3 regions of the Paenibacillus sp. FSL H7-0703 genome follow, and region 3 is predicted to be linked to each of the others. Evidence: a T-box and tRNA genes for the amino acid it is inferred to sense, from the RefSeq annotation. Region 3 holds a T-box; the other regions hold tRNA genes.
What was found. The T-box of region 3 lies ahead of tyrS (tyrosine--tRNA ligase). A T-box ahead of a tRNA ligase gene usually reads a tRNA of that ligase, here a tRNA-Tyr.
Positions count from the first base shown of each region.

Region 1: it has a tRNA-Tyr gene. The T-box ahead of tyrS (tyrosine--tRNA ligase) is inferred to sense a tRNA for this amino acid. The anticodon was not compared.
Region 2: it has a tRNA-Tyr gene. The T-box ahead of tyrS (tyrosine--tRNA ligase) is inferred to sense a tRNA for this amino acid. The anticodon was not compared.

Region 1 covers NZ_JBBOPF010000001.1:2,141,020-2,144,263, forward strand. The annotation lists gene MHB46_RS09195 (hypothetical protein) at 1-176, shown strand, start outside; gene MHB46_RS09200 (hypothetical protein) at 371-634, opposite strand; tRNA gene MHB46_RS09205 (tRNA-Leu) at 1,342-1,421, opposite strand; tRNA gene MHB46_RS09210 (tRNA-Arg) at 1,434-1,510, opposite strand; tRNA gene MHB46_RS09215 (tRNA-Gly) at 1,518-1,592, opposite strand; tRNA gene MHB46_RS09220 (tRNA-Leu) at 1,604-1,684, opposite strand; tRNA gene MHB46_RS09225 (tRNA-Lys) at 1,696-1,771, opposite strand; tRNA gene MHB46_RS09230 (tRNA-Tyr) at 1,779-1,864, opposite strand; tRNA gene MHB46_RS09235 (tRNA-Thr) at 1,869-1,944, opposite strand; tRNA gene MHB46_RS09240 (tRNA-Asp) at 1,958-2,034, opposite strand; tRNA gene MHB46_RS09245 (tRNA-Met) at 2,062-2,135, opposite strand; tRNA gene MHB46_RS09250 (tRNA-Val) at 2,162-2,237, opposite strand; tRNA gene MHB46_RS09255 (tRNA-Glu) at 2,247-2,318, opposite strand; tRNA gene MHB46_RS09260 (tRNA-Ser) at 2,336-2,427, opposite strand; tRNA gene MHB46_RS09265 (tRNA-Asn) at 2,431-2,506, opposite strand; tRNA gene MHB46_RS09270 (tRNA-Ala) at 2,511-2,586, opposite strand; rRNA gene rrf (5S ribosomal RNA) at 2,657-2,773, opposite strand; rRNA gene MHB46_RS09280 (23S ribosomal RNA) at 2,924-3,244, opposite strand, start outside.
Region 2 covers NZ_JBBOPF010000001.1:2,827,465-2,830,708, forward strand. The annotation lists gene MHB46_RS12360 (PAS domain-containing sensor histidine kinase) at 1-927, shown strand, start outside; tRNA gene MHB46_RS12365 (tRNA-Gly) at 1,131-1,201, opposite strand; tRNA gene MHB46_RS12370 (tRNA-Pro) at 1,211-1,284, opposite strand; tRNA gene MHB46_RS12375 (tRNA-Arg) at 1,308-1,384, opposite strand; tRNA gene MHB46_RS12380 (tRNA-Cys) at 1,411-1,482, opposite strand; tRNA gene MHB46_RS12385 (tRNA-Gly) at 1,493-1,567, opposite strand; tRNA gene MHB46_RS12390 (tRNA-Leu) at 1,574-1,661, opposite strand; tRNA gene MHB46_RS12395 (tRNA-Lys) at 1,676-1,751, opposite strand; tRNA gene MHB46_RS12400 (tRNA-Gln) at 1,756-1,830, opposite strand; tRNA gene MHB46_RS12405 (tRNA-His) at 1,848-1,920, opposite strand; tRNA gene MHB46_RS12410 (tRNA-Tyr) at 1,940-2,025, opposite strand; tRNA gene MHB46_RS12415 (tRNA-Thr) at 2,030-2,105, opposite strand; tRNA gene MHB46_RS12420 (tRNA-Phe) at 2,132-2,204, opposite strand; tRNA gene MHB46_RS12425 (tRNA-Asp) at 2,271-2,347, opposite strand; tRNA gene MHB46_RS12430 (tRNA-Met) at 2,373-2,446, opposite strand; tRNA gene MHB46_RS12435 (tRNA-Val) at 2,477-2,552, opposite strand; tRNA gene MHB46_RS12440 (tRNA-Glu) at 2,559-2,630, opposite strand; tRNA gene MHB46_RS12445 (tRNA-Ser) at 2,663-2,754, opposite strand; tRNA gene MHB46_RS12450 (tRNA-Met) at 2,758-2,831, opposite strand; tRNA gene MHB46_RS12455 (tRNA-Asn) at 2,866-2,941, opposite strand; tRNA gene MHB46_RS12460 (tRNA-Ala) at 2,946-3,021, opposite strand; tRNA gene MHB46_RS12465 (tRNA-Ile) at 3,044-3,120, opposite strand; rRNA gene rrf (5S ribosomal RNA) at 3,157-3,244, opposite strand, start outside.
Region 3 covers NZ_JBBOPF010000002.1:122,660-125,903, forward strand. The annotation lists gene MHB46_RS24965 (AraC family transcriptional regulator) at 1-601, opposite strand, end outside; gene tyrS (tyrosine--tRNA ligase) at 803-2,056, opposite strand; T-box leader at 2,123-2,389, opposite strand; gene MHB46_RS24975 (transglycosylase domain-containing protein) at 2,525-3,244, shown strand, end outside.

The sequences.
Region 1 (3,244 bases), on a different contig from region 3:
TGGAATCGACTAATTTCAAAGTTATACCTGAAAAACTTAAAGGTAGGACGATTGAAGATGTCGCCATCACTACTAATGCTGTGGTTATTAAATTTACTGATGGTACTTATTTAGATATCTATCTCGATGAGGCTGCACAAACATTAAAGACATCAACAAACAAGCTGGATAGTTAACTCAACACTTTACACTTAGCTATCATTTTCCCAGCTTCCTCCTTCACAGTTTGCGTCAAATGCGACATAAAACCTCCACTTATCTTGTTCAACTAAACTGCCCGTTAGCTCAATGAAAAAAAGCAGCCCCTCATGAACTGCCCTACTGCTACTCACTTCAACAATAGGATGAGTTCATTCAAAGGCTACCTAATTTACCAAGTAATCCAACCACTCGTTCGTTTGTAACTGTGTAGGAGCTCGTATTCTTCACTACGCATCAGTCGTTTCATTTTTGTTCTATACAGACGATAATCATCTTTTCTTGCTATCTTACATTCTTTGTTGTAATGAACACTCTTGATTCCTTTACGGAAATCCTTAAGCTTCTCTTTTCTTGGATCTTTGGGCTTATTATTGATCTCCAGACTTTGCTGTTTCTCATCTTCCCAGAATTGAATCTCTTCCCGTGTAAACATCTTCATCCCCGTTGTGCCGGGTTAGATTTTGGCATTTGAAGCCATGACCTTAGACACAACTAATAGAAGAAGATCTTCGGATTGAACATTAGCTCACCTCTGATTTTATTCTCCCTTATTTTAACATATTTATAACTATCCTGCCCTTTAGTTTAATAAAAAGAGAGCAGACTTGAAGCGCCTGCTCAACATTGTGTGTTATTTAACTATCGTTCCTCGTTAGTTGTACGCCCTATCCATAGAAAGCCTCGTGTGCACCTGTCATATCTGGCATCGTGATATCCATGGTCACCATGTCCAGTTGCTTCTCAGACGAAGAAGACTCCGGTCAGCGCTTCGCTCAAAGCCTATTGAACGGTAAGCAGATTGAAGTTTTGGATCTGGTGCGGTTGCTTCTCTCGCCGATACCAGAGTTAGGTTGCGGGGTGCTGGAGGCGGGGTAATTTCCGATGAAATTTTCTGTCTGCATGCTGATATTGCCTTCAAGAATTGAACTACGAGCTGAAACTTAAGTATATGGAGGAGATTGGCTTGGAGTTTCTACTGCTTGTGATGTCGATAAAAACAGTTTAAAAGTAAAAAAGGAGAGATGGCATAAAAATAAGCCATCTCTCCTTTTTCATATATATAAAGCGGGTAATGGGAATCGGACCCACGCTACCAGCTTAGAAGGCTGAGTTTTACCATTGAGCTACATCCGAAATAGATGCCGGTGAGAGGACTCGAACCTCCACGGTTTCCCTCACGATTTTGAGTCGCGCGCGTCTGCCAATTCCGCCACACCGGCTTATGAAGTTAATGGCGTCCCCTGAGAGATTCGAACTCCCGACCTTTTGATTCGTAGTCAAACGCTCTATCCAGCTGAGCTAAGGGGACTAATAAATGGAGCGGACGACGGGAATCGAACCCGCGACCCTCGCCTTGGCAAGGCGATGCTCTACCGCTGAGCCACGTCCGCAAAAAACAAGATGCGCGTGGAGGGACTTGAACCCCCACGTCAAAGACGCTAGATCCTAAGTCTAGTGCGTCTGCCAATTCCGCCACACGCGCATGTAATACAATGGTGAGCCATGAAGGACTCGAACCTTCGACACCCTGATTAAAAGTCAGGTGCTCTACCAACTGAGCTAATGGCTCGTAAAACTGGTGGAGGATGATGGATTCGAACCACCGAACCCGTAAGGGAGCAGATTTACAGTCTGATGCGTTTGGCCACTTCGCTAATCCTCCAAAATGGTGCCGGCGAGAGGACTTGAACCCCCAACCTACTGATTACAAGTCAGTTGCTCTACCAGTTGAGCTACACCGGCATATTAAGTTAAATGGCGGAACCGACGGGATTCGAACCCGCGATCTCCTGCGTGACAGGCAGGCATGTTGGGCCTCTACACCACGGTTCCAGAGGCAACTCTCTTAGTTGAAAGTAATTGCGGAGGCAGGATTTGAACCTGCGACCTTCGGGTTATGAGCCCGACGAGCTACCGAACTGCTCCACCCCGCGACAGTAATAATTATTTATTTTTCAAATGGTGGAGGCTGAGGGGCTCGAACCCCCGACCCTCTGCTTGTAAGGCAGATGCTCTCCCAGCTGAGCTAAGCCTCCGAATTACTATGACCCGTAGGGGATTCGAACCCCTGTTACCTCCGTGAAAGGGAGGTGTCTTAACCCCTTGACCAACGGGCCATGCAATAAAATAATTCTGGCGGAGAGAGAGGGATTCGAACCCTCGAGACGCTTTTGGCGCCTACACGATTTCCAATCGTGCTCCTTCGGCCAACTCGGACACCTCTCCACATGGCTCCCCGAACAGGACTCGAACCTGTGACAACTCGATTAACAGTCGAGTGCTCTACCAACTGAGCTATCAGGGAATATTGGTGGAGCCAAGGGGGATCGAACCCCTGAGCTCCTGCGTGCAAGGCAGGCGCTCTCCCAGCTGAGCTATAGCCCCATCTAAAAAATCAATTTTGTATGTATAATCAATAGCCTGATAGGCGAAAAAAAATCCCCATTGTGGGGTTGCTTGGCGACGTCCTACTCTCCCAGGACCCTGCGGTCCAAGTACCATCGGCGCTGGAGGGCTTAACGGTCGTGTTCGGGATGGGTACGTGTGGAACCCCTCCGCTATCGCCACCAAACATGAATTTACATCGTAAATTCTACCGTACGGTTATTCAGTTCATCACTTATCGTGTGCATGAATAGCCATGCGCTTGTATGTATGTATTTCTACATACCTTCAAGGTTACACCCTGAAAACTGGATCCGAAACTCATTTGCGTTTTATTTAGGATAAGCCCTCGACCGATTAGTATTGGTCAGCTCCATGCATTACTGCACTTCCACCCCCAACCTATCTACCTCGTCGTCTTCAAGGGGTCTTACATACTGGGAAATCTCATCTTGAGGGGGGCTTCACGCTTAGATGCTTTCAGCGCTTATCCCTTCCGTACATAGCTACCCAGCGGTGCTCCTGGCGGAACAACTGGTACACCAGCGGTACGTCCATCCCGGTCCTCTCGTACTAAGGACAGCTCCTCTCAAATTTCCTACGCCCACGACAGATAGGGACCGAACTGTCTCACGACGTTCTGAACCCAGCTCGCGTA
Region 2 (3,244 bases), on a different contig from region 3:
ACCGATCATCGAGGTATTATTCAGTACGTAAACGACAAGTTCTGTGAGATTTCGCAATACAGTCGTGAAGAGCTGATCGGTCAGGATCATCGTCTTATTAATTCAGGCTATCATACCTCTGCCTTCATGAAAAGCCTGTGGACTACGATCCGTTCAGGTAAGGTATGGCAAGGAGAAATACGTAATCGTGCTAAAGATAACAGCTACTATTGGGTGAATACTACGATCGTTCCGTTTATGGACGAGGAAGGTAAACCCTATCAGTACTTAGCGATCCGCAATGAGGTCACTAAACTGAAGAAAGTAGAAGCAGAACTCCAATCTATGATGACGCAAGTCATGCAAATACAGGAAGAAGAACGTAAACGCTTTTCAAGAGAGCTGCATGATGGGATAGGACAAAGCTTGTTTTCACTTATTATCCAATTGGATAGCCAACTTGCCGAACAACCTAGTGCTACTCTGGAGAATCTTCGTTCGCAGGTGACCGACATCATCAAAGATGTTCGTGGTCTAGCGTGGGAACTTCGTCCCTCAGTTCTGGATGATCTGGGTGTCGTCCCAGCCATAAGAACCTATATTGAAAACTTCTGTTCTCATTACGGGATTGAGGTGCATTTTCAATGCACTCTACGTAAACGGGTTGATATTCGCAAGGAAATTGCAATTTATCGGATTGTACAGGAGGCATTAACGAATGTAGCCAAATACGCAGATGTAGCAGTGGCATATGTCGACGTTGAGGATCAAAATGAAATGATACAAGTGACCATTCGGGATGAGGGCATTGGATTCTCTGGAAAGTCCCAAGGAGAGGGAGTTGGATTGTTCAGTATGGAAGAACGAGCTAGAGGGGTAGGGGGATTTATGAGCATAACCTCTGCTCCAGACAAGGGAACCTCCATCCAGCTGACCATTCCCGTGTAAAAACTGTCCACTAGATCGGTTATCGGTGTATGCCAGGTGTATGATCAGAACGATATACACCGATACCGAAGATTATGGATAATCAACACATTGTGGATTACATGAGGATAAATACAAAAAAAAGAGAGAGCTCTGTCCCCAGACAGGCTCTCTTTATTTATAAGGTGTCACCACTGAGGCAACAAGAATCCGCTATAGCAAAAAGCGGGTGATGGGAATCGAACCCACGCTACCAGCTTGGAAGGCTGGAGTTCTACCATTGAACTACACCCGCAAATCAGTATCGGGATGACACGATTTGAACATGCGACCCCCTGGTCCCAAACCAGGTGCTCTACCAAGCTGAGCTACATCCCGACATTATACATTTTTTTAAGAAATGGCGCGCCCTGAGAGATTCGAACTCCCGGCCTTTTGATTCGTAGTCAAACGCTCTATCCAGCTGAGCTAAGGGCGCATATTAAATTCCATAATGAGTAGTCAAGGCGCCACCCAGATTTGAACTGGGGAATGAAGCTTTTGCAGAGCTTTGCCTTACCACTTGGCTATGGCGCCGTATGGATAATGGAGCGGACGACGGGAATCGAACCCGCGACCCTCGCCTTGGCAAGGCGATGCTCTACCGCTGAGCCACGTCCGCAAAATATGGTGCGGTCGAGAGGACTCGAACCTCCACGGGGGGTTAGCCCACACGGACCTGAACCGTGCGCGTCTGCCAATTCCGCCACGACCGCAAAATAATTATAAATGGTGAGCCATGAAGGACTCGAACCTTCGACACCCTGATTAAAAGTCAGGTGCTCTACCAACTGAGCTAATGGCTCTTAATGGCTGGGGATATAGGATTTGAACCTATGCATGACGGAGTCAAAGTCCGTTGCCTTACCGCTTGGCTAATCCCCAATAAATTAAGAATAAAGGGCGGCCGATGGGGCTTGAACCCACGAATGCCGGAGTCACAGTCCGGTGCGTTAACCACTTCGCCACGACCGCCATATGATTATGAAAAGACTGGTGGAGGATGATGGATTCGAACCACCGAACCCGTAAGGGAGCAGATTTACAGTCTGATGCGTTTGGCCACTTCGCTAATCCTCCAAAATGGTGCCGGCGAGAGGACTTGAACCCCCAACCTACTGATTACAAGTCAGTTGCTCTACCAGTTGAGCTACACCGGCACATTACTCAATTCCCACTTGAAAGGTGGCTCGGGACGGAATCGAACCGCCGACACGAGGATTTTCAGTCCTCTGCTCTACCGACTGAGCTACCGAGCCATGTTTTATTTTATTACTACATCATATAATCCGCACTATATATGCCAATTATATATGAAGTTAAAATGGCGGAACTGACGGGATTCGAACCCGCGATCTCCTGCGTGACAGGCAGGCATGTTAGGCCTCTACACCACAGTTCCAGAGGCATTTCCAACAGGAAATTAATTGCGGGGGTAGGATTTGAACCTACGACCTTCGGGTTATGAGCCCGACGAGCTACCGAACTGCTCCACCCCGCGACATTAAAAGGCATTTCTCAAATTTTCTTATGGTGGAGGCTGAGGGGATCGAACCCCCGACCCTCTGCTTGTAAGGCAGATGCTCTCCCAGCTGAGCTAAGCCTCCATAATATGACCCGTAGGGGATTCGAACCCCTGTTACCTCCGTGAAAGGGAGGTGTCTTAACCCCTTGACCAACGGGCCTTGCAAAATAAGTTCTGGTTTCAATAAATTTATGGCGGAGAGAGAGGGATTCGAACCCTCGCACCACTTTCGCAGTCTAACCCCTTAGCAGAGGGTCCCCTTATAGCCACTTGGGTATCTCTCCGAGTAGCGGCAGAGGGGATCGAACCCCCGACCTCACGGGTATGAACCGTACGCTCTAGCCAGCTGAGCTACGCCGCCACCTTATATATAAAATTCAGAAATATTCAAAACATGGCTCCCCGAACAGGACTCGAACCTGTGACAACTCGATTAACAGTCGAGTGCTCTACCAACTGAGCTATCAGGGAATATTGGTGGAGCCAAGCGGGATCGAACCGCTGACCTCCTGCGTGCAAGGCAGGCGCTCTCCCAGCTGAGCTATGGCCCCAATCTTTTTGTTATTCTGGAAGTGGTGGGCCTTAGTGGACTCGAACCACCGACCTCACCCTTATCAGGGGTGCGCTCTAACCAGCTGAGCTAAAGGCCCTAACATGCAAAACTTCATTATCCTTTGAAGGATATCGCTTGGCGACGTCCTACTCTCCCAGGACCCTGCGGTCCAAGTACCATCGGCGCTGGAGGGCTTAACGGTCGTGTTCGGGATGGGTACG
Region 3 (3,244 bases):
AAAATGCACCGTTGTCTTCAAATTGACAGGCAACCCCATATGACATTCCCGGTGCAATTTTGTTCGGGATACACATAAAATATTCATTTGCTCCAAAGTGTCCATAAAATCCTGGGATTTCTTTATAGTGCTGCTCATTATTCAGATTTGTTTTATATTCATATCCTACAATTTTGACCGTTTCGAGCTGCAATATCACCGGCTTATTCACATCCAAATCCCCCATCGTATTTTTTTGGTAATCCAGAAAATTGATTTTACTTTGCCAAGGAAGCTCAATATCACCGTTACGATACTTCCCAGGGGTGATCCCAAAATTCTTTTCAAAAGCGCGGGTAAAAGCCTCTTGTGAGTTGTACTGATACTCAATAGCAACGTCCAACACTTTTTGATTGGATTGTTTTAGCTGTTCAGCCGCCTCGGACAATCTTCTCCTTCTTATATATTGTTGAACCGTAAAACCCGAAATGGCCTGAAAAACCCGCTGGAAATGAAAAGCTGAAAAGCATGCCTGTGAAGCAATATCGGCAATTTTTAGATCCTCCCGGAGATTCAATTCAATAAACTCAATCGCACACTGAATTCGTTTAAAGTAGTCCATATAATCCTTCCCCGCACTTGTAATTGTTTTGGTTATCGATCCTACACCCAAATTGTGCAACCCACGTTTTCATTATGTATAACTCTTTACCTACATGTTTGATTATTTGTGCTAAGTTTACCATGACTTTTCACTTTGCAGAAATAAAAAAGCAGCGCTGAGATCGATACAATCTCAGCGCTGCTTTTGAATATATTTTCATTATCCAAGCTTGATTTTAGCAAATTTCCGTTTACCTACCTGCACAATGTCGCCTTCCTTCGGCGTGTATGCTTCGTTCACATCCGTCCATTTCTCTTCGTTAATTTTGACCGAACCCTGCTGAATACTGCGCTTGGCTTCACCGTTAGATGCTGCAAAGCCCAGATGAGTCAGCAACTGGATCACACGAATGCCACCTTCTTCTAACTGATCAGCCGTCAAGGTGAACTCTTCAATATCGTCAGGCAGCGCACGTTGCTGGAATACGGTCACAAAATGCTGCTTCGCTGCTTCCTCTGCTTCTTCACCATGGTACATGCGCACTAACGTTCCAGCCAGCTTCATTTTGGCATCACGTGGATGCACTGAGCCGTCCTTAACACCTTTCGCCAGCTCTGACAGCTCCTCGTTGTTGATATCCGTTGCAAGCTCAAAATATTTCAGCATCAGCTCGTCAGGAACGGACATGGACTTCCCGTATATTTCGTTCGGCTCCTCATCAACACCAATGTAGTTCCCCAAACTTTTGCTCATCTTCTGGACGCCATCCAGCCCTTCAAGCAATGGTAATGTAATCGTAGCCTGCGGCTCAACTCCGTATTCTTTTTGCAGGGTTCTGCCCATTAGCAGATTAAACTTCTGATCCGTCCCCCCCAATTCAATATCGCTTTGGAGAGCCACGGAATCCATGCCCTGCATCAGCGGGTAAAAGAACTCATGGATGCTGATCGGCAATCCGTTTTGGTACCTTTTTGTAAAATCATCCCGTTCCAACATACGGGCAACCGTTACTTTGGCCGACAGGGTTACTACATCAGCAAAAGACATTGGCCCTAACCATTCGGAATTGTAGAATACCTTTGTTTTTTCAGGATCGAGAATTTTAAAAATTTGTTCCTTGTACGTTTGAGCATTACGCTGTACATCTTCCTCAGTCAGTTGCTTACGAGTCTCCGATTTACCTGTCGGATCACCAATTCTGCCTGTAAAATCTCCGATAATCAGTTGCACTTGATGGCCTAATTCCTGGAACTGGCGCAGTTTGTGCATAACAACCGTATGTCCGATGTGAATGTCAGGCGCAGATGGATCAAGACCCAGCTTAATTTTGAGTGGCTCGCCGCTAACGACTGATTTGATAACCTTACGCTTCAGCTCATCCTCCGGTACAATTTCCGCCACACCCCGCTGTATCATCTCTAACTGTCGCTCGACCTCTACCTGTTGCTCCGGCTTCAATTCTTCCCACTTCATGCTGTATACCTCCTATTTTTCATCCAAAATATTACATATTAGACAAACCAAAAAGCCCCTTTCATCCCAAGGGACGAGAAGGAGCTGCTCGCGTTACCACCCTAATTAAAGAAACGCATGTCAAAGACAGACATTTCTTTCACTTCATTCCTATAACGGGCCTACACCCGGTACTGGATTACTATGGCAGCTTCGCAAATCTGCAAATGCTTTCCATTCATCCAGACAGCTCCAGACGGTAATTCAAAGGAGGGACGCTACCGATTCACACCACCCATCGGCTCTCTGTACAACGTGAATCCGCCTTCTACTGAAGTCTTTCTCTGCTTTTCACGATATTTACTTTGACCTATTTATAACACACTGCTTTTATGTAGTCAACGACACCAAAAGACAGGCTTTTTAGCATATGGGTTCATTTTGTAATTTTATGCTATAATAATGGCTGTTATAAAGGAGGAAGACTTAATGGTTGAAGAAAAAAACAATGTATCAGAGCCAAAGCCTTCCCGCTTGCGGACAACCATGCGAAGGCTCGGCCGTGTCATAAAGTGGGTCGTCATCATCGGTTTTATGGGGGCACTATTTGCAGGAGGAGCCGCCGCCGGCTATGTTGCTTCTATTGTAAAAAGCGAACCCGTGCGTTCCAGATCCATGATCCTACAGGAAGTAGATAAGAATGCAATCACAGGCTTCGCTTATTTCAATGATGGCTCTCCCATCGGACAACTTCGGACAGAAGAAGATCGAAGACCTGTCACGTTTAAGGAGATTCCACAACTCGTCATTGACGCAGTCATTGCCATTGAAGATAATCATTTTTACGAGCATAAAGGTGTCGATCTGTCGGGAACGCTGCGTGCTGTGAAGCAAAAGGCGCTGCATGAATCCGTACAAACCGGGGGTAGTACCCTCACCCAGCAGCTTGCACGTCGTGTCTTTCTAAATCTCGATCGCACGGATGACCGCAAGGTCAAAGAAATTTTGCTGTCTCTGCGCCTTGAGCGCTTCCTAAGCAAGCAACAAATTATTACGGCCTATCTCAATAAAGTACCTTTTGGTAATGGTTCAAGCGGTTACAACGTCTTTGGCATTAAAGCAGCGGCCAAAGGTATCTTTAATGAGAATGATCTGAACGAGCTTAATATAGCCCAGGCTGCCTATCTAGCAGGTTTGCCACAGCTTCCT